Regions from separate parts of the Faecalibacillus intestinalis genome, predicted to be linked through region 1. Evidence: a T-box and tRNA genes for the amino acid it is inferred to sense, from the RefSeq annotation. Region 1 holds a T-box; the other holds one or more tRNA genes.
The links. The T-box of region 1 lies ahead of metG (methionine--tRNA ligase). A T-box ahead of a tRNA ligase gene usually reads a tRNA of that ligase, here a tRNA-Met.
Positions count from the first base shown of each region.

Region 1 (16,533 bases):
CCAAGTATTAGAAGGATTAGAAGCTGTTAGAAAAAGACCGGGTATGTATATTGGTACGACATCATCTAGAGGGTTACATCATTTGGTTTGGGAAATTGTTGATAACTCAATCGATGAAGCTTTAGCAGGGTATGCAAGTCATATTAAAGTAATTTTGAAAGATGACGATGTAGTTGAAGTTATTGATGATGGTCGTGGAATGCCAACTGGAAAACACGCTAAGACAGGTAAATCAACAGTTGAAACAATTTTTACTGTTTTACATGCTGGTGGTAAATTTGGTGGCGGAGGCTACAAAGTTTCCGGTGGATTGCATGGTGTAGGTGCTTCTGTTGTTAATGCCTTATCTTCATGGCTAGAAGTCAATGTTTATCGTGATGGAAAAGAATACTATCAAAGATTTGAAAATGGTGGGACACCAGTTGCACCATTAAAAGAATTAGGACCTACTGATAAGCAAGGAACAAAGGTTACTTTTAAAGCAGATGCTGAAATCTTTAAAGAAACAACAACTTATGATTATGAAGTTTTAAGACAAAGAATTAGAGAACTTGCTTTCTTAAATAAGGGATTAAGAATTAGTTTAACTGATTTAAGAGATGGACAAAATCGTGAACATGATTATATGTATGAAGGTGGTATTAAGGAATATGTTGCTTATATCAACAAAAATAAAACACCAATTCATGATGAAATCATTTATGTAGAAGATATGCAAAATGATATTAAGATTGAAGTTTCAATGCAATATAATGATGGTTATCAAGAAAATATTTACTCTTTCTGTAATAATATTAATACACATGAAGGAGGAACACATGAAGAAGGTTTCCGTTTAGCTCTTACAAGGGTTATTAATAACTATGCAAGAAAAGGAAACTTCTTAAAAGAAAAAGATGATGCTTTATCAGGAGAAGATTGTCGTGAAGGTTTAACAGCGATTATTTCTGTTAAACATCCTGATCCTCAATATGAAGGACAAACAAAAACAAAATTAGGAAATGCAGAAGTAAGAAAGATTGCTTCAAATATTATTTCTAAATCATTGGATCAATTCTTATTAGAAAATCCAGATACAGCTAAAATCATTGTAGAAAAAGCAATCGTTGCTTCTCATGCACGTTTAGCTGCGAAAAAAGCACGTGAAATGACAAGAAGAAAAACAGGAATGGAAATTACATCATTGCCTGGGAAATTAGCTGACTGCTCATCAAGAGATGCTAGTGAATGTGAAATCTTCATTGTCGAAGGGGATTCTGCCGGGGGTAGTGCTAAGATGGGTAGAGATCGTCGTATTCAAGCTATCTTACCGCTTCGTGGTAAAATCTTAAATGTTGAAAAAGCGCGATTAGATCGTGTTTTATCAAGTGATACGATTCGTAGTATGATTACTGCTTTTGGTACAGGAATTGGTGAAGATTTTGATATTAATAAATTACGTTATCATAAAATCGTTATTATGACCGACGCCGATGTCGATGGAGGACATATTCGTATTTTAATGTTAACTTTCTTATATCGTTATTTAAAACCTTTAATTGAAGGTGGCTTTGTTTATGCGGCTCAACCTCCACTTTATTTATTAAAACATGGAAAAGAAGAACACTATTTATATAGTGATGAAGAATTAGATGATTTAAGAACAAAGTTAGGTGAAGGTGCAAAATATTCTATCCAAAGATATAAAGGGTTAGGAGAAATGAATGCGGATCAATTATGGGAAACAACAATGGATCCTGAACACCGTATTTTAAATCGTATTGAATTAGATGAAGCGATGGAAGCAGATATGATTTTTGATGTGTTAATGGGTGAAAAAGTTGAACCTCGTAGAGAATTTATTCAAGAAAATGCAAAATATGTAACTGATTTAGATATTTAGAAGGAGTAGAAAATGGATAATCAAGAAAAAGGAATTAGAAAAATTCAATTAACATCAGAAATGAAAACTTCTTTCATGAATTATGCCATGTCAGTTATCGTAGCACGTGCATTACCTGATGTAAGAGATGGAATGAAACCAGTTCAAAGACGTATTGTTTATGGTATGAATGAACTTGGTTGTTATAGTGATAAAGCGTATAAGAAATCTGCGCGTATCGTTGGGGAAGTTATGGGGAAATATCACCCTCATGGAGATTCTTCAATTTATGAAGCCTTAGTGAGAATGGCACAAGATTTCTCATATCGTTATATGCTTGTAGATGGTCATGGAAACTTTGGTTCAATTGACGGTGACGGCGCTGCCGCTATGCGTTATACTGAAGCGAGAATGTCTAAAATTTCAATGGAATTAATGAGAGATATCAATAAAGATACGATTGATTTTATTCCAAACTATGATGGTGAAGAAAGAGAACCATCGGTATTACCTTGTCGTATTCCTAACTTATTGGTCAATGGGACAACAGGAATCGCTGTTGGGATGGCTACAAATATGCCACCTCATAATATTGGTGAAGTGATTGATGCCGTTATTGCGGTAAGTAAAAATCCTGATATTACTGTTTTAGAATTAATGGAAAATTATATTCAAGGACCTGATTTTCCTACAGGAGGATATATTTTAGGAAAGAGTGCGATTAAAAAAGCCTATGAAACAGGTAATGGTTTAATCGTTATGCGTGCAAAAACAGAAATTGAAGAACATAAGGGAAGACAAAGAATCGTTGCTTATGAAATTCCTTATCAAGTAAATAAAGCAAGATTAGTCGAAAAGATTGCGCATTTAGCACGTGATAAAGTTGTTGAAGGTATTAGTGATGTTCGTGATGAATCAAACCGTGAAGGAATTCGAATTGTCATTGAATTAAAGAGAGATGTTCAAGCAGAAGTTATTTTAAATCAATTATATAAATTAACTTCTTTACAAACAACATTTGGTGTCAATAATATTGCTTTAGTTAATAATGAACCTAAAACTTTAACACTTAAAGAATTAATTCAATATTATTTACAACATCAAGAAGAAGTTATTCGTCGTAGAACACAATTTGAATTAAATAAAGCAGAAGCAAGAGCACATATTTTAGAAGGTTTAAAGAAAGCCTTAGATCATATCGATGAAATTATTCAATTAATTCGTACAAGTAGAACAACTGAAATCATTCAACAAAGATTAATGGATGAATTTGGAATGTCTGATAAACAAGCTAAAGCTGTAAGAGAAATGCAATTACAACGTTTAGCTGGTTTGGAAAGAGAAAAGATTGAAGAAGAATTAAATAATTTATTAATTACAATTGCTGATTTAAAAGATATTCTTGCTAATGAAGAACGTATCTTAGAAATCATTAGAAATGAATTATTAGAAATGAAAGAAAAATATGGTGATAAACGTCGTACTGAAATTATTCAAGGTACATTTGATATTGAAGATGAAGATTTAATTCCAGTAGAAGATGTTATTATTTCACTCACTAATAATGGTTATGTAAAACGTATGCCAGTAGATACTTATAAATCTCAAAACAGAGGTGGACGTGGTGTTAAAGGTATGTCAACAACACAAGATGATGTGATTAGTTCACTTATTCATATGTCAACACATGATGATTTATTGATCTTTACTAATAAAGGAAAGGTATACCGTTTGAAAGGATATAATATTCCTGAATTTGGTAGAACTGCTAAGGGATTACCAATTGTTAATATTTTAAATCTTGATAAAGATGAAAGTGTTAAATCATTAATTAATATTAATAAGAAAATGATTGAAGAAGATAAACATTGGTATTTATTCTTTGCAACTGAACAAGGTTTAGTTAAACGTGTTGATATTTCAGAATTTGAAAACATTAGACAAACAGGTAAGATTGCTATTAAGTTAAAAGAAGATGATTCTTTAGTTGGTGTTAAATTAACTAAAGGGGATGATGAAATCTTAATTGCTGCTAGTAATGGTAAACTTGTAAGATTCTCTGAAGGTCATGTTAGACCAATGGGAAGAAGTGCAAGTGGTGTAAAAGGTATTAATGTTGATGGTTCTAAAGTTATTGGTATGACAACAAACCGTGAAGGACAATTAATTATGGTTGTTACGGAAAAAGGTTATGGTAAGATGTCACCAATTGATGAATATCGTGTTTCTAATCGTGGTGGAAAAGGTGTTAAGACAATTAATGTTACTGAACGTAATGGACAAATTGTAGCTATTAGAGCAGTAGAAGGTAATGAAGATTTATTAATTATTACAGATGATGGTATTGTGATTCGTTTACCTATGGAACAAGTTAAAACAGCAGGACGTGCGACTCAAGGTGTAAGACTTATTAAAGTACATGATAGCAAGGTTTCTTCTGTGGAAGTTGTTGCTAAAAATGAAGAAGAAGTTGTAGAAGAAGGTGAAGAAGAGTCAGAGTAATCTGACTCTTTTAGAAATGAATGGGGAAGAATTAAAAAGATTGTTTAATCGTTTAGATCATTCAAAGTTTAGAAGTTCTTTTCATCTTGCTAAAAAGTATAAAGATTATTGTAATGAAAAAGGCTTAGATGTTATAGAACAACACGCCAGAGATTTTATTTCTAAAAGAATAGCACCGGCTGTGATTTTAAATGATGGAAAGCAAACACCGATGAAAAATCATCCTGTGTTTATTGCTCAACATGCCACGGCTTCATGTTGTCGAGGGTGTTTATATAAGTGGTATCATATTAAGCCACATACACAGTTAAATGACAGTCAACAAGAGATGATTGTTCAAGTGATTATGGCTTGGATTAAAAGAGAATTGCAAAGAAAATAGCCTTGATGTATAATCAAGGCAGTTATTAATAATATAAGGGGAAAGAAAATGATTGATATTAATTTAATTAGAGAAAATCCTACTTTAGTCAAAGAAAATATGAAGAAAAAATTTCAAGATGAAAAAGTTGGATTAGTAGATGAAGCTTATAAATTAGATAAAGATTATCGTGAAGTTGTCACAAGAGCCAGTGAAATTAGAAGTTTAAGAAATAAATATTCTAAAGAAATTGGTGCTTTAATGAGAGAAGGCAAAAGAGATGAAGCTGAAGAAATTAAAGCAAAAGTAACTTCTATGGCAGAAGAATTAAAAGATTTAGAAGTTAAAGAAGAAGAATATGGTAAAGAATTAAAAGAAATCATGATGAAAATACCAAATATCATTCATGATTCAGTACCTATTGGAAAAGATGATTCAGAAAACGTAGAAATTCAAAAATACGGAGATCCAGTTGTACCTGAGTATGAAATTCCATACCATGCTGATATCATTGCTCGTTTTAATGGTTTAGATAAAGAAGCTTCAGGTAGAACAAGTGGAAATGGTTTCTATTATTTAATGGGAGATATCGCTCGTTTATCATCAGCAATGCTTTCATACGCTAGAGATTTCATGATTGATAAAGGATTTACCTATTGTATTCCACCATTCATGATTCGTAGTGATGTTGTTACAGGTGTTATGTCATTTGATGAAATGGATGCCATGATGTATAAAATTGAAGGTGAAGATTTATACTTAATTGGAACTTCTGAACATAGTATGATTGGTAAATTTAAAGATCAAATCGTTAAAGAAGAAGAATTACCAATTACAATGACTTCTTATTCACCATGTTTTAGAAAAGAAGTAGGTGCACATGGTATTGAAGAACGTGGTATTTATCGTGTTCATCAATTTGAAAAACAAGAAATGGTTGTTTTATGTAAACCAGAAGAAGCTATGGAATGGTATGACAAAATGTGGTCATATACAGTTGAATTATTTAGAAGTTTAGATATTCCAGTAAGAACATTAGAATGTTGTTCTGGAGATTTAGCTGATTTAAAAGTTAAATCATGTGATGTTGAAGCTTGGTCACCAAGACAACAAAAATATTTTGAAGTTGGTTCTTGTTCAACATTAGGAGATGCACAAGCTAGACGTTTAGGTATTCGTGCTAAAGGTGAAAATGGAAATTATTATGTTTCTACTTTAAATAATACAGTTTTAGCTTCAACAAGAGCAGTTATTGCTTTTATTGAAAATAACTATAATGAAGATGGATCTATTAATATTCCAGAAGCGTTACGTCCTTATATGGGTGGTAAAGATATTATTATTCCTAAAAAATAGTCACTTCGGTGACTCTTTTTTATAGAAAGGTAAGAAAAAGATGGAATTATTTATAAGTGAAGCAGAAATTGAGGATGCTTCAATGATTATTGATTATTTAAATCAGGTTGGGGGAGAAAGTGATAACTTAACTTATGGTTTAAATGAATGTTATTTAAATGAATTTGAAGAAATGGAAGTTATTCAAGATTTTATTGATCAAGAGAATAGTTTACTTTTATGTGGTTTTATTGATGATGAACTTGTTTCTTTATTATCTATTCAAGGTGAACAAAAAGAAAGATTAAAACATATTGGTCATTTTGCAATCACTGTTAAAAAAGAATATTGGAATATGGGGATTGCTTCAATGATGATGGAAGAAGCTTTAGAAATGATCAAAGAAACATCTTTAAAAGTTCTTGATTTAGAAGTGAAAGAGGATAATTTATCAGCTATTAATCTTTATAAAAAGTTTAATTTTCAAGAAATAGGGAGATATCCTCAAATGTTTAATGTCAATCAAAAGTATTATGATGCACTTTTAATGAATTTATATATTGATTAAAAATCTAAAATACGTTATAATCATATTTGCCATTACAATAGGCGGCTTCGAACCATGTCAGGACCGGAAGGTAGCAGCATTAAGAAGTACCGTCTATGTGTGATGGTCTTTATTTTTAGAGGAAAAAAAGATGAATGATGAAGAATATATGGAAATAGCTTATCAAGAAGCTTTAAAAGCATTAAAACATGATGATGTACCAATTGGATGTATCATTGTAAAAGATGATCAAATTATTGCCCGTGCATATAATCAAAGAGAGTATTTAAATCAAACTTATGGTCATGCAGAAATGTTAGCTATTGAAGAAGCTTGTAAAAAAATAGGAAGATGGCGCTTAGATGAATGTACACTTTATACAACTTTAGAACCTTGTTTAATGTGTTCGGGAGCTATTATTCAAAGTCATATTCAAAGAGTTGTTTATGGTGCAAGTGATACAAGATGGATGTCTTTAGATAAATTGATTCATTTACCGGATCCTAAACTTAATTATATTCCCATGATTCAATCAGATATTTTAAAAGATAAATGTTCAAAGTTAATAAAAGACTATTTTAAAAAGAAACGTCAAAAGATATGATTACTCATATCTTTTTTTCGTGTATAATGTAGGAGATAGGAGTTGAGAATATGTCATATAAAGCCTTGTATCGTACTTATCGTCCGCAAACATTTGAAGATGTCGCTGGACAAAGTCATGTTACAATTACATTAAAAAATGCAATTAAAGAAAATAGAATAGCGCATGCTTATTTATTTGCTGGACCACGTGGAACAGGGAAAACAACGATCGCTAAAATATTAGCTAAAGCTATTAACTGTACAGGAGATCATCCTCCATGTAATGAATGTCCTAACTGTAAAGCAATTACTCAAGGAGATCATCCTGATGTTATTGAAATTGATGCTGCAAGTAATAATGGAGTCAATGAAGTTAGAGATTTGATAGATAAAGTAAAATATGCCCCTATTAATGCTAAATATAAAGTTTATATTATTGATGAAGTTCATATGATGACACCTGAAGCATTCAATGCTTTATTAAAAACATTAGAAGAACCACCAGCACATATCGTATTTATTCTAGCAACAACAGAACCACATAAAATTTTGCCAACTATTATTTCACGTTGTCAAAGATTTGATTTCAAACGTGTGGATGAACATGATATTATTAGTCGTTTGGAATATGTATTAAAAGAAGAAAATGTAGAATATGATGAAGAATCTCTTGAAATTATTTCTAAGTTGGCTGATGGGGGAATGAGGGATGCTTTAAGTATTTTAGAACAATGTTTAGCGTATGATAGACATTTAACAGTAGAAAATATTAATAAAGTTTATGGCTTATTAGCAAATGATGAAAAAATACGTTTAATTAAATTATTACTGACAAAGGATATGAAGAATGTTTTAAAAACATTAGATCATATGATGTCTTTAAGTATTGATTTAAAGAGATTGACACAAGATTTAATAGATGTTTTAAAAGATGTTATTATTTTTAAAAACACGCAAGATTTATCTTTATTATTTGTTTTGCATAAAAACGATATCCAACAAATTGTTCCTTATATATTAGTAGAAGAAGCATTTCAAATGATTGATATTTTTATGGATGCAAGTAGTCATTATGGACAGGCTGTAGATTCATCAACATATTTTGAATTAGCTTTATTAAAGATATGTAATCAAATTGAAAATGAACATAAAGAAGTTGTTGTAGAAGAACCAAAAGTTATTGAAAATGTTTCACATGAAACATTGGTTGAAGTTCAACAAGAAGAAGTGGTTGAAAAACCAGTAGAAAAGATACAAGAACCAGTAATTGAACCTCAAGAAGATTTACAAGAAAAGGTAGAAGAAAAGAAAGAACCGAAAGTTGAACAAGTAGAAACTCCTGTGGAAGAATCTAAAGAAGAGGTAAAAGAAGTAAAAACAACAGCTCAAATAGAAGTAGACTTTAATGACATTTTAAATATTTTAGTACAGGCGAAAAGAACAGTTTTAAATGATATTCAAGATAAATGGCCAGTTATTAGAAGATATTGTTATAATCTTAATACTGCTAAATATGCAAATATGCTATGTGATGCTAAACCTGTAGCTGCTGGTGAAAAAGGTTTTATTTTGACATTGAAATATCAACCAGAAGTGAATAGTATTAACTATACAGAAAATTATTATCCATTAAAAAATTTCTTAAAGGAAGTTTTAGGATCAGAATACGATTTTATTGCAGTAATGGAAGCAGATTGGCCAAATATGAGACAAAAATTTATTCAACTTAGTAAAGAAAAAAAATTACCACAACCACAACCAATTGTTTTACATCATATTGATGAATATCATGAACCGGTTGTAGAACTTACAGAAGCTCAGCAATATGCGATTGATATGTTTGGTGATGAGATTGTTGAATTTGAAGAATAGGAGTGTATTATGAATTATCCAAAGTCATTTACAGATTTAGTTGAATGTTTTAAAAGACTACCAGGAATAGGTGGTAAATCTGCAGAAAGATTAGCTTATCATGTTTTATCAATGGATAAAGAATATGTCCAAGAGTTTGCAAATGTGTTATCTCATTTTCAAGATAATATCCATTACTGTAAAAAATGTGGACATATTTGTGAAGGTGAACTTTGTGAAATTTGTAAAGATGAAACAAGGGATCAATCAGTTATTTGTGTTGTAGAAAGTCCTAAAGATGTTTTTGCTATGGAAAAGGTTAGAGAATATCATGGATTATATCATGTTTTACATGGGACGATTTCTATGATTGATGGTAAAACGATAGATGATTTAAATATTAATTCTTTATTTGAAAGACTTGATGGAGTTAAAGAAGTGATTATTGCAACGAATCCTACAAGAGAAGGTGAAACAACAGCATTGTTTCTAGCTAAGTTGTTAGCGAAAAAAGGAATAGAAACAAGTAGAATTGCTAATGGATTACCAATAGGAAGTAATATTGATTATGCAGATGAATTAACATTATTAAAATCTTTAGAAGGAAGAAAGAAAATATAAGACCTTGCAAGAGGTCTTTTCTTGTTTAAATAGAAAAATCAGTTATAATAATGAAGAAAGAGGAGAGAAGTATTATGACAGGAAAGTTTATTACATTAGAAGGACCAGAAGGTAGTGGAAAAACAACAGTTTCTAAAGAACTTGTAAAAATATTAAATGGATCAGGATATGAAGTCTTACTTACAAGAGAACCAGGTGGGGTTGATATTGCTGAACAAATAAGAAATGTTATTTTAGATAAGAAAAATACAAAAATGGATGCACGTACAGAAGCTTTATTATATGCAGCAGCAAGAAGACAACATCTTGTAGAAAAAGTATTACCAGCTTTAAAAGAAGGGTATATTGTATTATGTGATCGTTTTGTAGATAGTTCACTTGCTTATCAAGGTGTTGCTAGAAATCTAGGAATTGATGAAGTTTATAATATGAATTTATTTGCGATAAACGATGTTATGCCAGATAAAACTTTATTTTTTGATATTGATTATAAAAAAGGATTAGAAAGAATTAAAGTTAATCAAAGAGAAACAAACCGATTAGATTTAGAAAAAAGTGATTTTCATAAAAATGTTTATGAAGGTTATTTAACAATTTGTAAACAATATAGTGATCGTATTGTAAAAATCAATGCAGATCAAAAGGTTGAAGATGTTGTACAAGATGCCTTAAAGGAAATTAAGAAAATATTATGATCAAAGATTATTTAAAAGAAAATCAACCTTTATTCTATAGAATTATTGAAAATGAATTTAACTTAAAAAAAATACCACATGCATTCTTACTTGTCGGAAATAATACTGATCAACCATTACAGTTTCTAACAATGTCACTTATATGTAATGAAACCTTAGCTTGTGAACAATGTATAGATTGTCAAAAAGTATTAAACCATCAATATGCAGATATTATAGAAATTGATGGAGAAGAGGAAAGTATTAAAAAGAAACACATTGAAAATATACAAGAAACTTTCAAAAAGTCTTCTCTTGAAGGTAAGGCAAAAGTTTATATTTTAAAGAATGTTGAAAAAACAACCAAAGAAGCTATGAATGCTTTACTTAAAATATTAGAAGAACCAACAGAAGGTATTTATGCAATTTTTACAACTAAAAATATCAACCGTATTTTACCAACGATTATATCTAGATGTCAGGTTATAGAATTAAAACCAGATAATAAAGAAGTACTTAAAGAAAAATTGATTGCTAAAGGATATGAAGAAGAAAAAGCAAGTGTCTTATCTTATATTATTAAAGATGAAGATGATTTAGAAAATTTAAATCAGGATGATTTTGATGATATTATGTTACAAGCAATCAATTTTGTTGAGGATTTATTTTTATATAGAGAAAATCTTATCATAAACACACAAATTCATATGCTTAAAAATCATAAAGAAAAGGAAAATATTAAATTATTTATTAACTTTATTATTCTTGCACTTAAGGATATGTTTCACGTGAAACAAAACGGAAAAGTTGTTTTTTGTAATCACGTAAAATTTTTTAATTCACTAACATATGATAACAATGATATAATAAAGAAAATTGAATTATTATTAGAAACATCATACTTATTAGATACAAATGCTAATATTCCATTACTTATGGATAGTATGATGTATAGAATATAGAAAGGAATTTATATGGAAGAAATTAAACTTGCAAGTGTAAAATTTAAAAGTGCTGGTAAGATCTATTATTTTTCCACAAATTTAAAATTAAAAAAAGATGACCGAGTAGTTGTAGAAACTGCTAGAGGATTAGAACTTGGAGAAATATCACAGGAATTAAAAGATATATCAGAATTTAATTTAGATACAGAATTAAAAAAGATAGTTAGAAAAGCTACAAAAAAAGATATAGAAAATTATCAAAAAAATGTTAAGGATGCAAAACAAGCATTAGTAACATGTAAAGAAATTGTTTCAAGATATGATGTTAATATGCAACTTACTAATTGTGAATATACATTAGATAAAGCAAAAGTTATTTTTATGTATACTTCCGATGATCGTGTTGATTTTAGGGAACTATTAAAGGAATTAGCTGTTGTTTTCAAATGTAGAATAGAGTTAAGACAAATTGGTCCAAGAGATAAAGCAAAAGTAATTGGTGGAATTGGAACATGTGGTTTACCATTATGTTGTTCAACTCTTTTAGGAGAATTTAATGGAGTTTCTATTAATATGGCTAAAAATCAAATGTTAGCAATTAATATAGAAAAAATATCAGGTGCATGTGGAAGATTAATGTGTTGTTTAAAATATGAAGATGAAATTTATTCTTTAGAAAAAGAACGTTTTCCTAAAATAGGATCGCGTGTAAAATATCAAGATAAAGATGTAAAAGTAACAGGATTAAATGTTATTAATGATCTTGTTAAAATTGAAACAAATAATGGAATTGTATTCGTTGGTTTAGAAGAAATTAAATTTGATAAAAATAATCATGCAGGAAAGAAAAATGGAAAACCAAGAAGTCATTAATTATTTATTAGCACATAATGATTTGAAAATTATCCAAAGAAAAGATATGTTTAACTTTTCTTTGGATACTGTTTTATTATCACAGTTTTGTACAATCAATAAAGATGTAAAAAATATTGTTGATTTTGGTACAAATAATGCGGCTATTCCATTATTGCTTTCAAAAAGAACACCTAAAAAAATTATAGGTATAGAAATTCAAGATGAAGCGGTTGATCTTGCTAGAAGAAATGTTGAGATGAATGATTTAAATGACCAAATTGAAGTCGTTCATGGAGATATTAAAGATGTTATCAAAGAGTTACCAAAAGCACAGCTGATTGTTTGCAATCCACCATTTTTTAAAGTAGGGGAAAATAGTAATTTAAATGATAATGAATATTTAACAATAGCACGTCATGAAATAAAAATTGATTTAGAAGGTATTATTTCAGCGGCAGCTTATTTATTAGACAACAAAGGAAGATTTGCAATTGTTCATCGACCTGATCGTATGATTGATATTTTAAATATTATGCAAAAATATGATATTGAACCTAAAAGAATACGTTTTGTATATCCTAAAATGAATAGAGATTCACATGTCTTATTAGTAGAAGGAATGTATAAAGGAAAAAAAGGATTAAAAATCGAACCACCATTATATGCACATAATGATGATGGAAGTTACAGTAATGAAGTAAGAAGAATGTTTGGAGAGAAGATAGATGAATAGACAAAAAAGTTTTGAAAATGAAAGACCAACATTATATTTAGTAGCAACACCTATTGGTAATTTAGATGAAATGACATATCGATCTATTAATACTTTAAAAAATGTAAAATATATTGCTGCAGAAGATACAAGAAATACTGTTAAGCTTTTAAATCATTTTGAAATTTCAACAAAACTTATTTCTCATCATGAACATAACATAAAACAATCAATTCCTAAACTTATACAATTATTAGAAGAAGGAAATGATATTGCTTTAGTAAGTGATGCCGGTTATCCTGCTATTTCTGATCCTGGATATGAATTAGTTAAAGAAGCAATAGAACATGAAATAAATGTTGTTCCTATTTCAGGATGTAATGCTTGTTTAGATGCTTTAGTTGTTTCAGGAATTGCTCCACAACCATTTATGTTTTATGGCTTTTTAGATCATTTAGATAAGAAAAAGAAAAAAGAATTAATTGATTTAAAAAAATATAAAGAAACAATTGTTTTTTATGAATCACCACATAGAATTAAAAAAACATTAAATTTAATGTTAGATATTCTAGGAGATAGAAATATTGCTTTATGTAGAGAAATTACTAAAAAACATGAAGAAATCATTAGAGGTCATATTTCTGAAATTATTTCTATTGTAGAAGAATTAAAAGGAGAAATGGTTATTGTTGTTGAAGGTAGTCAAGAAGTAGAAGAAGAAATAACTTTTGAAACAACAATCAAGGAAGACGTAGATATGTACATTGAAAAAGGAATGTCTACTAAAGATGCAATTAAAGAAGTTGCTAAACAAAGAAATTTAAATAAAAATAGTGTTTATCAAGAATATCATTCTAAATAATGATATTCTTTTTTTGTTTCACGTGAAACAAAATTAAAAGCTATAAAAGATATATCATTTGTGGTATATTATAAAAAAGGAGGAAGTGGTAATATGTATAGCAAAGATAGCTACAATTATGGTAGACATGGAAGAAAAAGAAGATTAAAATCAATACCTGTAATTATTACATTATTGGTTGTGATATTAATATTAGGAGGTATTTATTTTTTACTATTTAATGAGAAAAATAAATATGAAGATTATAATACTTATAATGAAACAAATAAACAATATGGAACAGTACAACACTATGAAAAAGAAAATGATGATTTTTACATTTCATTATACTATCCTAAATTAAAAGAAAAGAATTTAAATAAAATTATTAAAGAATCATATAGCACATATTTAAAATCAGAAAAAAAGAAAAAGGATCAAAAAGATATATTATATCTAGATTACTCTTGTAAAAAGATTTATAAACAATATGTTGTTGTTGAATTAGATTATAAGCGTATTAATGAAGATGAGACAAAAATAAAAGCAACAAAATCTATAATGACATATGATTGTAAAACAAATCAATTAGTTGCTTTAAAAGATTGTTTACATGGTAAATATGGAGATTTATTAAATACATTGGGTGTAAATGAATATAACAAAGAATCAACATTAATAAAAGTTGATAAAGATAGTTTTACATATTATACAGATGATACATTAAAAAATAAAATTGTTATTAATTATAAAGAATATAAAGATTACATAAAATTAGCAAATAAAAATATTCCATCTAATGCACCATTAGGTGTCAAAGCACCTAAGTTAATGAAAGTAGATCCAAAGAAAAAAATGGTTGCTATTACATTGGATGATGGACCACATAAAACATTAACAGAAAGAGCAATGAATGCATTTGAAAAATATAATGGTCGAGGAACATTCTTCGAATTAGGTCAAAACATGAATCTTTATCCAGATGTTGTTAAATCAGTTTATGAAAGAGGACATGAGATAGCAAGTCATACATATCAACATGCACAACTTACAAAATTAGATGCAACTGCATTAGATGAAGAAATTAAGAAAACACAAGATGCTTGTTTTAAAGCAACAGGTACTGAACCGACACTTGTTAGACCTCCATATGGAGCAAAAAATGATGCAGTTAAATCAGCCTTCAACACATATGGTTTAAGTATGATTTTATGGGATGGAGATACAGAAGATTGGCGTTATAGTAAAGCAACAGATGGTGCACAAATAGTATGTAATAATATTATAAGAGATGCTAAAGCAAAAACTGGTGATGGTAATATTGTCTTGATTCATGATATTCATGAAAATTCTGTTGCTGGATTAGAAATGGCTTTAGATCAATTAAGTAAAGAAGGTTATCAATTTGTTACTGTATCTGATTTAATCAAATATAAAGGACATTCTGAATATAAATAGTATAGTTTAGGCTATACTATTTTTGTTTCACGTGAAACATATTTTCTTTCAATGAAACTCATTGACATTGATTTAAGGGTTTGATAAAGTTAATAAGGATACAATAAATACGAAGAATGGAAGATGTTAAAGCAAAACATTTAGAGAGCTGATGGCTGGTGAAAATCAGTATGTTAAACTTTAAGAGATGGCCCAGGAGTAGTTATTTCAAATAGTTAGAAATAATCGTTAACTGCGTTAAAGTTTTGAGTGACACAGCAATGTGTAAAAAAGGTGGTACCGCGATTATTCGTCCTTTTATAAGGGCGTTTTTTATTTTTATAAAGGAGATTAGAAGATGAAAGACGAAAAAGATTATTATCTTACAACAGCAATTACTTATACTTCAGGTAAACCTCATATTGGAAATACTTATGAAATTATTTTAGCTGATGCAATTGCTCGTTTTAAAAGACAAGAAGGGTACAATGTTCGATTCCAAACAGGAACAGATGAACATGGACAAAAAATTGAAATTAAAGCTAAAGAAGCAGGAATTGAACCAAAGCAATATGTAGATCAAGTTGCAGGTGTAGTTAAAAATATTTGGGATATGATGGATACATCGTATGATCGATTCATGAGAACAACTGATGAATATCATGAAAAACAAGTACAAAAAATCTTTAAAAAATTATATGACAAAGGTGATATTTATTTAGGTCATTATGAAGGTAAATATTGTACAGCATGCGAATCATTCTTTACTGAATCACAATTAGTTGATGGTAAATGTCCTGATTGTGGGGGAGATGTACATGATGCCAAAGAAGAAGCATACTTCTTTAAATTATCTAAATATCAAGATCGTTTAATTAAACATATCGAAGATCATCCAGAATTTATTCAACCAGTTTCAAGAAAAAATGAAATGATGAATAACTTCTTAAAACCAGGATTACAAGATTTATGCGTTTCTAGAACATCATTTAAATGGTCTATTCCAGTTGATTTTGATCCTAAACATGTTGTTTATGTATGGATTGATGCCTTAACAAACTATATTACAGGACTTGGATATGATGCAGATGGAAATCATGGTGAATTATATAAAAAATACTGGCCTGCTGATTTACATTTAATTGGTAAAGATATCGTTAGATTTCATACAATTTATTGGCCAATTATGTTAATGGCATTAGATATTCCATTACCTAAACAAGTATTTGGACATCCATGGTTATTACAAGGTGAAAGTAAAATGTCCAAATCAAAAGGAAATGTTATCTATGCAGATGATTTAGTAGATATCTTTGGTGTTGATGCAGTAAGATATTTCGTATTACATGAAATTCCATATGATAATGATGGAAGTATTACATGGGATTTATTAGTAGAAAGAATTAA
Region 1 is NZ_AP024085.1:4,222-20,754, forward strand. Features, by position in the region: gene gyrB (DNA topoisomerase (ATP-hydrolyzing) subunit B) at 1-1,882, shown strand, start outside; gene gyrA (DNA gyrase subunit A) at 1,895-4,363, shown strand; gene Fi14EGH31_RS00035 (DUF4186 domain-containing protein) at 4,344-4,745, shown strand; gene serS (serine--tRNA ligase) at 4,794-6,080, shown strand; gene Fi14EGH31_RS00045 (GNAT family N-acetyltransferase) at 6,121-6,627, shown strand; RNA gene ffs (signal recognition particle sRNA small type) at 6,653-6,741, shown strand; gene Fi14EGH31_RS00055 (nucleoside deaminase) at 6,758-7,210, shown strand; gene dnaX (DNA polymerase III subunit gamma/tau) at 7,261-9,063, shown strand; gene recR (recombination mediator RecR) at 9,073-9,663, shown strand; gene tmk (dTMP kinase) at 9,738-10,358, shown strand; gene Fi14EGH31_RS00075 (AAA family ATPase) at 10,355-11,299, shown strand; gene Fi14EGH31_RS00080 (PSP1 domain-containing protein) at 11,312-12,154, shown strand; gene Fi14EGH31_RS00085 (tRNA1(Val) (adenine(37)-N6)-methyltransferase) at 12,132-12,869, shown strand; gene rsmI (16S rRNA (cytidine(1402)-2'-O)-methyltransferase) at 12,862-13,710, shown strand; gene Fi14EGH31_RS00095 (polysaccharide deacetylase family protein) at 13,804-15,147, shown strand; T-box leader at 15,251-15,447, shown strand; gene metG (methionine--tRNA ligase) at 15,485-16,533, shown strand, end outside.

Region 2 (16,533 bases), 810 kb from region 1:
AAGCTCATGAGCAATATCTTTAATATCTAATAAACTTTCATCTACATTTAATGGATCAAAATATTTTTTTGTATACGTTGTAATAAAACTCATAAAATACTCCTATAACTTAATTGACACCGTACTTAATGCGCAAACTGTCATTAAAAGACAACAAATAATGATACTCATGCCAAATGAAAATGATAAAAAATAGGCAATAATCGAATAAACAAAATAACCTAAACAAACCATTAAAAATCTTATAAAATGTTTATACGCATACTCTTTTCTTTGTTTGCTTGTAACCGCACATGCTTCTTGATAAGAAATCCCTGTATACCAATAGATTGCCTCATTTTTATAAATCATGCCCGTAAGAATGGCAAGAGTTATAAACATATAATTACCTAAAACCAAACCTACTAAATCTATATTCTTGATATCCATAAAAATAATCGCCAACACACCTACGCAAAATAAAACCAGCCATGCCATAAATCCTTTATAACTTTTTTTCATTTTTATAAACCTATTTCCTTATAAATTTTTTCAATAATTTGTGATTTATACATACAATATTTTTCAATATCATTTGGATACAACTTTGCTGCTTCTTTTTTAATTTTACCGTATTCTTTTACAGTATTTGGATGTTTTCTTAAATAATTTCTAAAAGCAAGATGTCGTTTCAATTCTTTAGAATCTTGTGGACATACATAAAGATGATGTGTTCTTAAATGCTCTTTTCCTTCATATCTAAAAGCTTCGCGATCTTTAAGACCTAAATCGCCTTCATAAATATAACCATGATTTTCTAAAAGATAAATAACTTCTTTTAAATCATTTTGATCAATAACAACATCTAAATCAATGATTGGTTTAGCTGCTAGTAAAGGAACAGAAGTGCTTCCTACATGTTCAACAGCAAGCACTAAATCTTTTAAAGCTTCTTCTATTTCCCCTTTAATTTGATTGAAATCATTTACCCACTTCGAATCATAATCTACAACTTCAATATGTTCTGTTTTCATCTTTCAATATCTCCACATAAACGCTCACAAACAAGATTCCTACAACGCTTTTTATGTGCTTCATGTAATGAATGATTTTGAAAATTCTTTAATGCCTCTAAATTTTCAAACTCACTATAAAAAACAAGATCATAACCTGAAGTCAAGTTTTCTTCCATTTCCACACATAATAAGCCTTCAATTCCTTCTAAAGTTTGAACCGATTCTTTTAATTTTTGAAGTGTTTCTTTTTCTAAATGGTTTTCTTTAACTTCTTTTGTATAATTCCAAAATAAAATATGTCTAATCATTTTCATCACCTACTTTTATTATTTCTTTAACAATTTCTTCAATTGTTTTATTAGAAACATCAATTTTATATGTATTTAATTTTTGATACATTTCTAATCTTTCTACACTACGAGCAAGGACATCTGGTTTTCTAGTTCCTTGATCGATATCTTTTTGAATACGTTTTTCTAAAGCTTCTTTTTGACAAACTAAAGAAATCGCTATTACTTTTACGTCATTTAAATCCAGGCGTGAAAGTATATCATCAATTATACTTTGTTCATGCATCACCCAACAAAAAATAATATTTTCAAAAGTATTACATTTTATATCATTGTTCAATAAAGTACAGATATTGTTTAAAACAAGCTTCTTTGTTTCTTTATTTACAACAAAAGGATGCATATCCCAACACCAATCACCATCTAAAAATACACTTTTATCTAATTTTGTTTTTAAAACTTGGCATGTGGTTGTTTTGCCAACACCCATTGTTCCACCTATTAAATATAATTTTTTCATACAAATACCTCAAATTTAATTCTACATTAAATATTTTAACATATATTAAAATAGAATTGATTTATTTATGATTATCAATTATTATTTTTATATAAAAGGGAGTAGTTAGCATCTTCGATGTTCTAATAATCGTCATCACGCTTATAGCCGGTTATTATGAGTAAATAACGAGACTTTTATCAATCAATTTTTTTGATGCGAAAAAAGTCTTTTTTGTTGACTTTTTTCGCAAGAAAGAGGAAAACATGGAATATATTTTATTAATGATTGGTTTTATTTTTCTAATTAAAGGTGCTGATTTATTTGTTGAGGGAAGCTGTAATCTGGCAAGATTTCTAAAAGTACCCAGTGTAATCATTGGTTTAACGATTGTAGCGATGGGAACGAGCGCACCAGAAGCATCGGTAAGTATACGTGCTGCATTTACAGGAAATAACGAAATAGCTTTAAGCAATATTATTGGTTCTAATATTTTTAATGGTTTAATTGTTGTTGGTATCTGTGCTTTTTTAGCTTCATTTAAAACAGATAGAACGATTTTAAAAAAGGATCTTCCTTTTAATATCATCGTTACTTTCATTTTACTTATCATGTTATTTGATGGAAAACTTTCAAGATTAGAAGGAATATTTCTTATTTTATTAATGATTATCTATCTTGGAAGAATGATTTATGAAGCGATTTGTCACCAACAAAATGAAGATAACACAAAAACACGTTCTCTATTAACGAGTATTCTATTTATTGTTTTAGGATTAGCTTTCGTTATTTTGGGTGGACAACAAATCGTTGATCAAGCTTGTATTATTGCTAGAAATTTAGGTGTAAGCGAAAATTTCATTGGACTTACGATTGTTGCTATTGGTACTTCTCTTCCTGAACTTGTAACTTCTATTGTTGCTACAAAAAAGGGAGAAAGTGGTTTAGCTTTAGGTAACGCTATTGGCTCTAATATCTTTAATATCTTATTTATTTTAGGATGTTCTGCTACACTTTCACCACTTACTGTTATAAATGAATCTATTATTGATTGTATTATCTTACTAGTAAGTAGCATTCTACTTTATCTATTTGCAAAAACAAATAAATCAATGAACAGAAAAGAAGGTCTTCTTTGTATTTTACTCTATATCATTTATACAGCTTATTTATTCATTAGATAAATCAAAGAGAGCATTCCAAATAGGAATACTCTCTCCTTTTTAACTCGCTCTTTTTCAAATTATATAACTTGATTTGGTGGCGTACACCGCTTTTTTAACTCCCTCTTAATGGTTGGGAACACCGCTTTTTTTGGTGGATTACCACACAACTTATAAGATTCAATACAATACTTTTTAAAAATTTGAACTATTTTATAGGTATTATTACTTTTTGTTGTTTCATTTTTAATTTTGTGTTGTCTTTTTTCTGTATTTGCATATAATAATAATGTAAATGGCACTTGGTGCGGAAGAAAACTCATGAATAATCATGAGTTTTTTCTTTACATAATTCTTTAATCATATTTAAATATTTTTTCCTATCAGATACTTTTCGTAGTTCATGGGTCTTAGGATTATAAAATCTAATTAATATTTCTAAACTATTACTATGCATTACACAATTACGAATAGAAACCAAACAAAAAATTTTATTAATAAAATCTGGTATCTTTTGTACATTGAAATTCATATTAAATCGCTTTAAATCTTCAAAAATTACATCTTGTTGTTTTTTATCAAGACACGTGAAAACAGTTAACATATTTCCTAAACTCATTCTATCAAAGAAACAATAAATATCTGCATAATTAAAAATTTGTTCTTTTAGTTTTTCTAAATGTGCATTCATATGTTTTATTCTTTGTTCATTATATCTATTTTCTAAAATTGCAGCTCTTATTTTTAAGCCATCAAAAAACATCCTCAATTGATTAGAATCTGTTAATTGATTCAAAGTTAAAATATGATAAGCTGTTATTGACTTGAAATGAATTTCAAAATCTAGTATGTTTTCAATAATCATCGGATATAATTTTCTTTCATTCATAAACAAATCATAATATTCACTAAATTCAACATTTCTTTCGTAAATATGTTCTCCATTTACTTTAATCACTTCTTTTTTTTCATTTGTTTTTGCAAAGTTATGTTTATACGGAGTTATTAAATTTATATAGTTATATTCTAATAATTTCTCACCCGCTATTTTTTTAGACATTATATTAAATTGAACATGCTTTTTATTTTCTAAATACTCAATTTGATTTGAAATTTTTTTCGCTAATTTATATTTTTGAACACGATTTTCATTCATATTATTTCCCCTTTTATTAAAATATATTATATCGAATCATATACTTTCTTCCAAGTAAACCTGCAATATTCAATAAAAATAATACTCTATAAATTTATTGTCTTTTTAACTCTCATCAATTAAGATTAAATTATACGAGGAGGTCATTCTATGATTTATTTAAGTAGCTTTAAATTAAGTAACAAAAAACTTAAAAACCCTAATATTTATCCTTATAGTGTCTTTAAAGATAAATACATTGAACCCTTTTCTTTTGCACCTATTACTATTTTCTATGGAAATAATGGTTGTGGAAAATCTACTCTTTTAAATATTATTGCTGGAAAACTAAAGATAAAAGGAAAAGAAAGCCCTGCAAGCAATAATTATGGTTCAGAAAATTATTGTCAAAGATTTGAAAATGAATGTGCCTATAGTTTGGGAAGTAATGAATACGGTGTTCCTTTTTATCATCTTCCTGAAAATAGTCGTTATATCAAAAGTGAAGATATTCTCTATGAAATTAAAAAAATACAACAAAAAGCAATTTTAGAACATGGATTAACTTATGATTATATGCAAGATGGTTTATCTTTAGAAAAAGCTCAAAGTATTTTGGATCATAAAAAAGAACAAAGAATAGAAAATATTATTTTTTCTCAAGAAAAGTATTCCAATGGAGAAACCTCTTTACAGTTTTTTCAAGAATACCTCATACCTGAAGCGCTTTATTTATTAGATGAACCTGAAGTTTCTTTATCCCCTGCCAACCAGGTTGCATTAGCCCATGAAATTAATAAACTCGCACATTATTTAGGATGTCAATTTGTTATTGCTACTCATTCTCCTTTTATGTTAGGAACTTTAGATGCTAAAATATATAATCTTGATGCTAAAGAATGCCAAGTCACGCCTTGGTATCAATTAGAAAACGTACGTTATTTTTATGACTTTTTCAAAAAACATGAAAAAGAGTTCACTCAATGAGCTCTTTTTTTCTTTACCTTATTGACAAATCATTAAATGTATTATACTGTATTAGTGTACTAGTGACACTAATACAGTTAGGAGGACTCTATGTTTATAATAGATATTCAAAATAAAGTTCCTATTTTTGAACAACTCAAAAAACAAATTTTAGAATTTATCTCTATCGGCATTTTACTTCCTAATGATAAATTACCTTCGGTAAGATCTCTTGCAACAGATATTGGCGTTAATCCTAATACTGTTTCTAAGGCCTATCAAGAATTAGAGAACCAAGGTTATATTTATTCCGTTAAAGGAAAAGGATGTTTTATTGCTGATAATCAAACTGATCAATTGATTAAAGATGATAAATTAGATGATTTTAAAGGATGTGTCAATGAAATGAAAAAGCATCAAATTACCAAAGACAAATTATTAGAAATTATTGAAGAAGTATATAAGGAGGAAACTGTATGATTGAAATTAAAGATGTGATGAAATCTTTTGAAAATAAAAATGTTTTAAATCATTTAAATGTCACAATTTCCTCAGGAAGTATTTTTGGTTTGATTGGTCCTAATGGAGCTGGGAAATCAACCTTACTTTATTTATTAAATGGGATTTCTAAATGTGATGAAGGAAGTATTTTATTTGATGGAAAAGATGTTTATGAAAATCCTGATGTTAAAAAAGATATTTTATTCATTAGTGATGATCCCTACTATTTTCACTTTGCTACTATTGATGAAATGAAAGATTTCTATCTTACTTTTTATCCACAATTCAATTTAGAAACCTATCAACATTATGTTGATTTATTCCGTTTACCACAAAATAAACCTTTAAAAGATTATTCAAAAGGAATGAAAAGACAAGCAATGTTTGCTTTAGCACTTGCAATTGCACCAAAATATTTACTATTAGATGAAGCTTTTGATGGTTTAGACCCTGTTATGCGTTTAGCTTTTAAAAAAGCTATTAATCAAATCATTGATGAAAATATGACAGTCATTATTTCATCTCATAATTTAAGAGAGCTTGAAGATATTTGTGATAGTTTTGGTATTTTAGAAAATGGATGTATGACAACATCTGGTGATCTCTATGATATTAAAGATCATATTCATAAAATACAAATTGCTTTTAAAGAAGAATTAAACAAAGAAGAATTTAGTCATTTAGATGTTCTATCTTTCCATAAACAATCTCGTGTGATTAATATGGTTGTTAAAGGAGACATCAATGAAATTAAAGATTATTTAAGAATGTTCAATCCAATTATGTTAGAAGTTTTACCTGTAAATTTAGAAGAAATATTTATTTATGAAATGGAAAGAAAGGGGTATGGTGTCTATGATTAATAAAGATTATTTTAAATATTTAATAAAACAAAATAAGAAATATCTTATTCTTATTTATGTAATTGGAATCATTATTCCTTTTCTACTAATCAATAAATTTGATTATGTACCTTTAAACGATGAAAATATAACGCGTTTTGCACAAATAATTCCTTTAGCTTATGGATTTATGTTATCTTTTATTGTCCCTATTTATCTGTTTTCTTTTTTACAAAAAAAGAAAAGTAATATACTTTACTTTTCCTTACCAATAAAAAAAGAATCACTTTATTTAACAACAAGTTTATTTTCTTACTTTGCAACTATTCTACCTGTTGTTATTTACCAAATTATAAGCCAACTTATTAGTAACTATATGATTTCTTTTCCATTGGATAAATTTATTCTAGCAATAATTATCACCATCGTCCATATGTTTGCGATGAATACAATCATTACATTTGTAACACTTTCATCTCAAAATATGACTGATAGTTTAATTTGTTCGATTGCTTATATGATCATACCCTTTGTTGTTTTTCTTGCTCTTAATATTTGTGCAACCAAGGTAGCCCAAACATTTATGATGGGATATGGAAACTATTCACAATCATTAAAATTATTACTTAATTATATAAGTATTGTTTATAGTGGGTTTTTCCAAGGAAACTATTTATTATCGCCATTTGTTTCTAATACACCTATTATCTATTGGTTTATTTTAAGTATTATCTTTTCATTGATTAATTATCATTTATTTTTAAAACGCACACTCGAAAAAAGTGAAACATACACAAAATCTATCTTTATGTATCCATTGATTATTATTTTAAGTACATTATCAATGATGTTATTTGTGTATGATCTAGGGGATTTAAAAATGACAACACTCATGTTTTCTGTTATTTTCATCATTTATTTAATTATGTATTATTTTTCAAAAAGAAAAGTTTATTTCAGTTGGAAAATTCCATCTTTCTTTATTCTATTGATTATTGGTTGCATTGGTTTTTCTAATATTTATTCTAATACCAAAGGTCTTAATACAATTTATGAATTACCAAAAAACAAGGATATCCAAGAAATCTATTTTTCTACTGATCGTTATATTTTCGACGAAGATAAGCCATCAACTGTCGATAATCAAGAAATAGAGAATTTAACAACAAAAAATATTACAATTCAAAATAAAAAAAATTTCATGAAAAGTATGTACGAAATTATGAACAAAAATTTAATTACTAAATCCGCTGATTATCATGGTTATGAAAACTATTATGAATTAACGATTAGTTTTACAACTAAAAACACCATCAATCCAAACAGAAATTATATTATTAAGGATGAAAATATGGCAGCTGTACTGGATATTTTTTCTAAATATGACATCATTAAAAACAAATAGGTTGGGTATTACCTCAACCTATTTCTATAGAAGGAGTCTTTATGAAAAAAACTACACATATATTATTTACTATTTACATATTTTTAGTCATTTGGATCATACTTTTTAAATTATCTGTTTCTATTGATCAATTACCACATTTTAGAAGCATTAATTTAATTCCCTTCTATTATCCAAATAAGACAACTTATCAAATAAGAGAAGTTCTTGATAATCTGATTATTTTTATTCCTTTTGGGCTCTATTTAAAAACATTAAATATTAATAGTGATCGAACAATATTTCTTGGTTTTCTATTAAGCATTTCATTAGAATTATCTCAATATATCTTTTGTCTTGGAGCAAGTGATATTACAGATTTAATTACGAATACAACAGGAGTACTTGTCGGTGTTGGTCTTTATTATCTTTTAAAAAAGATTTTTAAAGAGAAGACCAATAAAATTATTTTAGCATTAGCAGCTATTGTAACGATTTTATTTGTTTCTTTGATCATTATTATTCTTATAAACAATTAATGCACATAAATCACAAGTTATTCACAATTGTGCATAATAAAAAATGAGGTCTCCCTCATTTTTTTATTCTGTTGGATGACGATCACCTAATAAATAATCATCTACATGTTCAAAGATATATTGAATAGATAATGGTTTTCTTCCTGTAAGTGAACTAAAATCACTAACAGGAACATCTAAATAGCCTTGTGTGACAGTTGTTCCAAAAGTAACCATTCCTTCTGATGTTGCTTTAATTGGACTTTTTGAAAAATCTCCATCCGTATTTCTAGGAACACCAATTGAATCAAAATAAGCATAAAGTTCATCATCTGTAAGTCTTGTATAAGTGATATGATTTCCTGTTACTTTGTTTCCAATAGCTAAGAAATCTTCATAAGATAGTGGTTCTAAACCATTAATATTTAAAACAGCTCGATGTAATAAATGATTATTTAAAGCACAAGCTGCTGCATAAGCGCAATCCTTACGTGAAATAAACCACACACGTCCATCACCCATATTTTTAGAAATGGTTGTTTCTTTAGCTTCTACGGCTCTTAAATAGTCACTTGTAAATGCTTCAACAAAAAGAGAATTTCTTAAAAAGATATAATCAAGCGATGTATTTTGAATAATTGCTTCTGTATAAGAATGATCTACATTTTCAATGCTTGGGTTAAATGGATGTGCTGCTGATAAAACAGATGTATAAATAATTTGTTTAACATTTGCTTTCACACATGCATCTACTGCATTTTTATGAGCTTGTCTTCTCTTTTCACCTACAAAAGGCATTGAAATCAATAAAACCTTATCCGCATTTTCAAAAACTTTTACAAGTCCTTCAGGATCATTAAAATTAGCTATAGCTGTTTGAATCCCTTGTTCCTTATATTCTTTTAAACTTTCTTCTTTAGGTGCTGTAAATACTAAATCTTCTTTGTTCATCAATTCTAAAGCGTATTTAGCCACTAATGAGCCAAAATTTCCATCAACACCATTAATAACAATTTTACTCATCGTTCATACCTCCACATGTGAAAATTATATCATGAATATTTTTATAAAATAGACCTTAAAAATTAATAAAGACTATAAGTTTTTCTTATAGTCTAAAATAATCTTCTACATATTTCATAAATTGTTGTATCGCCTTTTTTTCATTATCTCGATGATAGCCTACTGCATAATCTGCATGGTGATGACTTTCTTTTAAAGGAATAGCCACAACTTGATCATTTTCATTAATTACTTCCGTTGCTGTAAGACCAATACCTTCCCCTAAAGAAATAGCCATCATATATTCATTTAAATCATCTACTTCTTTTTTTATGTAAGGAATCATCCCATCTAAACGAAAAGATTCCATATAATCATGATAATATTCTTCTCCTTGTTTTTTAGATAAAATAATGAGTGGTTCATTTTTAATATCTTCTATCGTTAAATATTCTTTATGACTTAAAGGATGTTCTAATGAAGTGACAACACAAATATGGCTATGATGTATTGTTTGATAAATTAAATCAGGATATTTTTTAAAGTTATTGGTTAATCCAAAGCCTAAGTCTATTTCCCTTTCATTTAATTTTTCCATACATGTTAATAAATTAAACGCTTTAATATCAATAGAAACATCATGATTTTCTTTAAAACTTCTTACAATAAAAGGAATATGTTGTTTTTCAAAGGGTCCTGTTATCCCTATCGTTAATACATCCTTTTGTAAGTTTTCCTTAATATCTTCATATTCATTATTATAATCATCTATTAATCTTTTAGCCAAATCATAATAACGCTTTCCTTCTTTTGTAAGAGTTGGACAATAAGTTTTTCGATTAAACAAAGAAAATCCTAAATCTTTTTCTAATTTTGTAATTTGTTGAGAAATTGCTGATTGTGAAAGATAGTATTTCTTAGCAGCTTTAGAAAAGCTCCCTTCTTCTACTACAGCCATAAAATAATAAATCACTTGTTTAAACATCTACATCACCCTATTTATCATATCATCTTATGCACATTTTTTCATAAATTGTGCGTAAAAAAGTGAATAACTTGAGTTATTCACCTTATTCACATATTTATTCACTTTTGTACAAATAAAAAACACATCTAAGATGTGAATCAAATAACCTGGCAGGGGTAGTAGGAGTCGAACCCACATCAACGGTTTTGGAGACCGGTATTCTACCATTGAACTATACCCCTATTTGGTTTGCCTAATTAATATACCATAATAAAAATAAATATGCAATAGGTATTTTCACTATAATTGTAAAAAAAATAAACATATGATAATTTTGAGGAGGTTAAATATGAAAAATGACTTAGAATTAACTATTTCTTCTATCAAAATACAATCATTTAAAGATATTTATAAAATGAACATTGCTTTTGATAAAGGAACTATTTTTAAACAACTTGATAAACCTTGGGCGATGTGTCGTGGATGATACATTATTACAAATAAGTAAATTGGATTTTTGTATCCAAGATGTTACTTTGTTTTTAGATACCCACCCTGATGATCAAGAAGCTAAAAAATATTATAAGGAAGGGATGAAGCATCTTTTAAAGATGAAAGAAACTTATTTAAAAAATGGCGGTGCTCTTACAAATAGAGACGGAAAGAATATTGAAAACTATATTAATGAACCATTTCCTTGGATGAAAGGAGGATCAACATGTGGTTGTATGAAAAGCGCTTGCAATATCCCGTTAATGTAAGAAAACCTGATGCTAAAACAGCTAAAATTGTTATTTCACAGCTTGGTGGACCTAATGGTGAATTAGGAGCAGCACTTCGTTATCTAAATCAACGCTATACGATGCCTTATCCAAGAATTCAAGCCTTATTGACAGACATTGGAACAGAAGAACTTGCTCATGTTGAAATTATTAGTACCCTTTTCTATCAACTTACCAATGGTCTAACACCTCAAGAAATTAAAGAAGGTGGATTAGATGCCTATTTTACTGATCATACATTAGGTGTCTATCCAACAAATAGTGCGGGTATTCCTTTTAGTGCCGATACTTTCCAATCTGTGGGAGATCCTATTTCTGATTTAACAGAAGACATGGCTGCTGAACAAAAAGCTAGAACCACTTATGATAACATTCTTGCTTTAAGTAAAAATGAAGACGTCAATAAAGTCATTCGTTTTTTAAGAGAAAGAGAAATCGTGCATTATCAACGTTTTGCTGAAGGACTTGAATATGTCAAGAGTCAATTAAATAAGAAGAACTACTACGCTTATAATCCCTCATTTACTTCATCAAAACGTGAACAAACATGTGAATAAGGTGAATAACTCAAGTTATTCACCTTTTATGCACTTATTCACACTTTCCCCACAAATATTCACTTAAATTTGTTACTAAAAACATTTGTATTTCTTGAGCCATTTCCTTATTTATCTTAGAAATTCTCCCTTTATTTTCTACATAAACATCGATATATCTTTTTTTAGCCGGAATTTGTTTACAAAAAAATTCTTTATTTTTTCCTTTATAAACACAACTTAATTGTCGAAAATCATCCCATAACTGTTTAATTTCTTTATCTTTTATTAATAAATCAATAAAACTCTTTTCTTGAAGATAAAAATCATCTTCTTTAACTACACCTCTATCAACTGCTTTTTTAATAACATAAGATAAATATTGCATCGCATAACGATCTTCATCACAAATATAAACATGTGAACACTTCAACATCATTCTTGTAAAAAGAACAGCTTTGTCTTCATGTTTAAAAATAAGTTCATCTTTCTTGTCATTTACTTTGAGATCCTTATAAATCATTTGTATCATCTCTAAATCACAAAATCCATAACTATACATATTTCCTAATGTATATTCCAAACGATCTGCAGAAAGTTTAGGAGATTCATTATCAGCCAGCGGATATAAATGATAGTTACAAACATCTTCTATCGTTAAATGATACTCATGCAACAAAGAAACTAATAAGGCATCTTGTTCAATTACCTTTTTCGTATCTAATTCTGTTGATTCTTGTTTTAAATGATCTTGGTGATAGAAATCTATCGTATGTGCAAAGATAGGAGTTGCTATATCATGAAGCAAACCTGCAACTGTCTGTCTAAAATCATGTGAAAAATGATAAACAATTAATGCAACCCCTATACTATGTTGATAACGAGAATATGGTACGATGTTTGAAAAGAAGTCAAAAGCAGTATATTCCACTCCACAATTCATCCCAGTATCTTTAAGTCTTTGCATTGATGGAACATGTATAAGACTATTTATAAATTCTAAAGGCTCTTTTTCATAAATTTTCCATAAATTATTCAATTTTTTCAACTCCTTAAAATTCTAAATTACATTCATTTTATCACACTTTTTTTAAAGTATATTAAAATAGAGTAAAATTTATTTTAATATTTTTTTAAAATAAAGCTTGATTAAAGTGAAAATATATGTATAATTATAAGGGCAGTAACGGGAAGTAGCACAGCTTGGTAGTGCACCTGGTTTGGGACCAGGGGGTCGCAGGTTCAAATCCTGTCTTCCCGACCATTTATAAAAATTGGGGCCATAGCTCAGCTGGGAGAGCACCTGCCTTGCACGCAGGGGGTCAGCGGTTCGATCCCGCTTGGCTCCACCAATTAGTTTAATAAATTTCAATATTATGGCGGGATAGCTCAGTTGGCTAGAGCATTCGGTTCATACCCGGAGTGTCGAGGGTTCGAATCCCCCTCCCGCTACCATTAATATTGCGGAGATTTACCCAAGTCTGGCTGAAGGGACTGGTCTTGAAAACCAGCAGAGGATTAACGTCCTGCGGGGGTTCGAATCCCTCAATCTCCGCCATTTATTAAAAAAACTTAATATCGCGGGATGGAGCAGTCTGGTAGCTCGTCGGGCTCATAACCCGAAGGTCGTTGGTTCAAATCCTTCTCCCGCAACCAAAATGGTCTGGTAGTTCAGTTGGTTAGAATGCCGCCCTGTCACGGCGGAGGTCGCGGGTTCGAGTCCCGTCCAGACCGCCAAATGATGGTTCCGTAGCTCAGTCGGTAGAGCAGAGGACTGAAAATCCTCGTGTCGGTGGTTCGATTCCGCCCGGAACCACCATTTTTTTATTTGATTTTACGTATACAAAAAAAGCATCATTTTGATGCCTTTTTTTATAATCTTTTTTCAAACCCTCCATGAACCATTGGCCCTTGTGCTAATGTAACAAAGGCTTTGGGATCTAATGAAGAAACAATTTTATTAAGTTGTTGAATTTCATATTTATTGATTGCCACATAAAGAATTTCTTGATCTGTTTCCGTATAAGCGCCTTTGCCCATCCAATAGGTAACTCCTCTACCCATTTGTTTCATAATCGCTTCTTTAATTTCTTTATTCTTTGTAAATATTAAGACCGCTACATTGATATTTTGTAGATGGAACTTATCTGCTGTTGTATAAAGAATTGCGACAAAGACAATTGAATACATAATAATTTTAATATCATAAATAAATAAACATATTCCAAACAAAACAACATTAAATATTATAGAAAGCTGCCCTGCTTTAAAATCTGGATTTTTCTTAACTAAACAAACTGTCGCAATATCAATACCCCCACAGCATCCACTACTTCGAAGTGCAAGCCCTACTCCTATTCCACAAATAATGGCCGCAAAGGCAACATTTAATAAAGCATCTTCAACAATCGGTTCTTTGATTGCTGGAAGAATGGATAGTAATACAGTTTGGATAATTAAAGAAATAATTGTTTTAAAACAAAATTCTTTATTCATTATTTTATATCCAAAAATAAATAATGGAATATTCATTAATAAGTTGATCATTCCTAATGTATTCAATGATTTTGGTAAAACTAAAAAATTATGTATAAAATAATCAATTAATTGAGCTAAACCAATCATTCCCCCAAAGTTGATTTGATTTGGTGTCACAAACAGCCAAATACCTAGTGTCAACAATGTTGAACCTAAAACTAAATAAAAATATTGTTCTAATCTTTTACTCATATACTCCCCTCACCCATGAAAAGTATAATCTACTTTGCTTATTTCTACAATAAAAAAGAGTCAATTTAATGACCCTTCAAAAATTATTTTTTAATATATTCTGGATAAGCTTCACATCCATGTTCTTCTAAATCAAGACCAATGATTTCTTCTCTTTCAGATACACGTAATCCAAAGATTTTTTTGATGATAAAGAAAGTAATTGTAATAGTAATCGCTGTCCAAATACCTACTGATAAAACACCTGTTAATTGTTTAATTAATAAATCAAATCCACCACCGTAGAATAAACCTGTTAAAGTACTTTCTGGTGCAGAAGTTGTCGCAAATAAACCAACAGCAATTGTTCCCCAAATACCATTGCAACAATGTACAGCAACAGCACCTACAGGATCATCAATGTGTAATTTATAATCTAAGAACCAAACTCCAAGGCAAACAAGTAATCCAGCAACAGCACCAATAATAATCGATCCTAAAACATCTGTGACGTCGCATCCAGCAGTGATTGCTACTAAACCTGCAAGTGAAGCATTTAAACACATACCAACATCAGGTTTACCATATTTGATCCAAGTAAAGATCAAACAAGAAACAGTTGCAATGGCCGGTGCCACTGTTGTTGTTACGAAAATTGAACCAAGTTGTGGAACAGTTGTAGCCGCTGCCCCATTGAATCCATACCATCCAAGCCAAAGAATAAAGACACCTAAAGCTCCAGCAGTAATGTTATGTCCTGGAATCGCGTTAACTTTAACAACTTTTCCATTTTTATCTGTATCAAATTTACCAATACGAGGTCCTATGATTTTAGCACCAATTAATGCAGAGATACCACCAACCATATGAATTGCACATGATCCAGCAAAATCATGGAATCCAAGTTGTGATAACCATCCACCACCCCAAATCCAATGAGCTTCAATTGGATAAATAAGTGCTGAAATAACTCCTGAATAAACACAATAAGATAAGAATTTTGTTCTTTCTGCCATTGCTCCTGAAACAATAGTAGCAGTTGTTGCACAGAACACTAAGTTAAAAACAAAGTTTGAAAAATCAAAGTTTGCATAACTTGTAAATATATCAAATCCTGGTTTACCAATAAAACCAAGTAAATCTTCTCCTAATAATAAACTAAAACCAATTAAAATAAATGTACATGTCCCAATACAGAAATCCATTAAGTTTTTCATAATAATGTTCCCTGTATTTTTTGATCTTGTAAATCCTGCTTCTACCATGGCGAATCCAGCTTGCATCCAAAATACCAGCGCTGCGCCAATTAGAAACCATACGCTAAATGTTTCACTCATAATAAATCCCCCTCAATTTTTATAATGCGTTTTCCCCTTTTTCTCCAGTACGAATACGAATCGCTTCTTCAACTGGATAAATAAAGATTTTTCCATCTCCTACATTTCCACTTGATAAAGTTTCAGTAACTTTATCAACAATTTCTTGAACGATTTCATCTTTAACAACTGTTTCAACTCTTAATTTTGAAACAAGATTAACAGAATATGTGACACCTCGATATTGATGTGTATAACCCATTTGATTTCCAAACCCCATAATATTGGAAATCATCATACCTGTTACACCAGAAACTGTTAAAATATCTTTTAAATCTTCTAACTTTTCTGGTCTGATAATGATTTCAAGTTTTTTCATAAGTTTTCCCCCTTTTTTATTGATTTCCATTCCCTTTTAGAAATCTTGACAAAAATATATCACATTGATAAATTAGTGCCAATATAATTTTATTGATTTAATATTTTTTTATTACAATAAGAAAATAAAAAAGGAGCCTCGCTCCTAATAGTAATTTCGTATAACATTTACCATATCTTCTATATAAAGCCTTGCATTATCAATAATAAGAGGATTGATTTCCTTTCTTTGATCAAAGGACATTTTGAAAGTATATTGTTCTCTCATAAGAGGTAATTGTTGATTTTGACAAAGATGAATTACTTTCATCAATCTTTTGCTATTAATAAAAAAACAATTGATCAATGCTAGATTTTTTACATTTTGCCGACTTAATGATTGTATAAATTCCAGCAACTGTTTATCTTCAAATAACGTATCATCAAACCCAATAACAAGTAAATCAACATCATGATCGCTATGATAATGATTTAAATCTTGAGCATGTGTTTTGACCCACCTTGCCATTTCATCAGCGACACACTTTATATATTTAGATTTTGTTGTATA
Region 2 is NZ_AP024085.1:814,825-831,357, reverse strand. Features, by position in the region: gene Fi14EGH31_RS04360 (phosphohydrolase) at 1-93, opposite strand, end outside; gene Fi14EGH31_RS04355 (hypothetical protein) at 103-501, opposite strand; gene Fi14EGH31_RS04350 (GrpB family protein) at 504-1,013, opposite strand; gene Fi14EGH31_RS04345 (Dabb family protein) at 1,010-1,303, opposite strand; gene Fi14EGH31_RS04340 (AAA family ATPase) at 1,296-1,805, opposite strand; gene Fi14EGH31_RS04335 (calcium/sodium antiporter) at 2,051-2,968, shown strand; gene Fi14EGH31_RS04330 (Abi family protein) at 3,267-4,103, opposite strand; gene Fi14EGH31_RS04325 (AAA family ATPase) at 4,254-5,069, shown strand; gene Fi14EGH31_RS04320 (GntR family transcriptional regulator) at 5,160-5,528, shown strand; gene Fi14EGH31_RS04315 (ABC transporter ATP-binding protein) at 5,525-6,412, shown strand; gene Fi14EGH31_RS04310 (hypothetical protein) at 6,405-7,796, shown strand; gene Fi14EGH31_RS04305 (VanZ family protein) at 7,838-8,314, shown strand; gene Fi14EGH31_RS04300 (NAD(P)H-binding protein) at 8,378-9,316, opposite strand; gene Fi14EGH31_RS04295 (LysR family transcriptional regulator) at 9,402-10,280, opposite strand; tRNA gene Fi14EGH31_RS04290 (tRNA-Trp) at 10,431-10,504, opposite strand; gene Fi14EGH31_RS04285 (spore coat associated protein CotJA) at 10,612-10,749, shown strand; gene Fi14EGH31_RS04280 (spore coat protein CotJB) at 10,742-11,023, shown strand; gene Fi14EGH31_RS04275 (manganese catalase family protein) at 10,981-11,601, shown strand; gene Fi14EGH31_RS04270 (HD domain-containing protein) at 11,636-12,619, opposite strand; tRNA gene Fi14EGH31_RS04265 (tRNA-Pro) at 12,768-12,844, shown strand; tRNA gene Fi14EGH31_RS04260 (tRNA-Ala) at 12,857-12,932, shown strand; tRNA gene Fi14EGH31_RS04255 (tRNA-Met) at 12,959-13,035, shown strand; tRNA gene Fi14EGH31_RS04250 (tRNA-Ser) at 13,046-13,138, shown strand; tRNA gene Fi14EGH31_RS04245 (tRNA-Met) at 13,160-13,236, shown strand; tRNA gene Fi14EGH31_RS04240 (tRNA-Asp) at 13,241-13,317, shown strand; tRNA gene Fi14EGH31_RS04235 (tRNA-Phe) at 13,324-13,399, shown strand; gene Fi14EGH31_RS04230 (YitT family protein) at 13,453-14,310, opposite strand; partial or broken gene Fi14EGH31_RS04225 (ammonium transporter) at 14,418-15,626, opposite strand; gene Fi14EGH31_RS04220 (P-II family nitrogen regulator) at 15,646-15,984, opposite strand; gene Fi14EGH31_RS04215 (hypothetical protein) at 16,129-16,533, opposite strand, start outside.
Region 2: it encodes a tRNA-Met, which carries the amino acid that the T-box ahead of metG (methionine--tRNA ligase) is inferred to sense. The anticodon was not compared.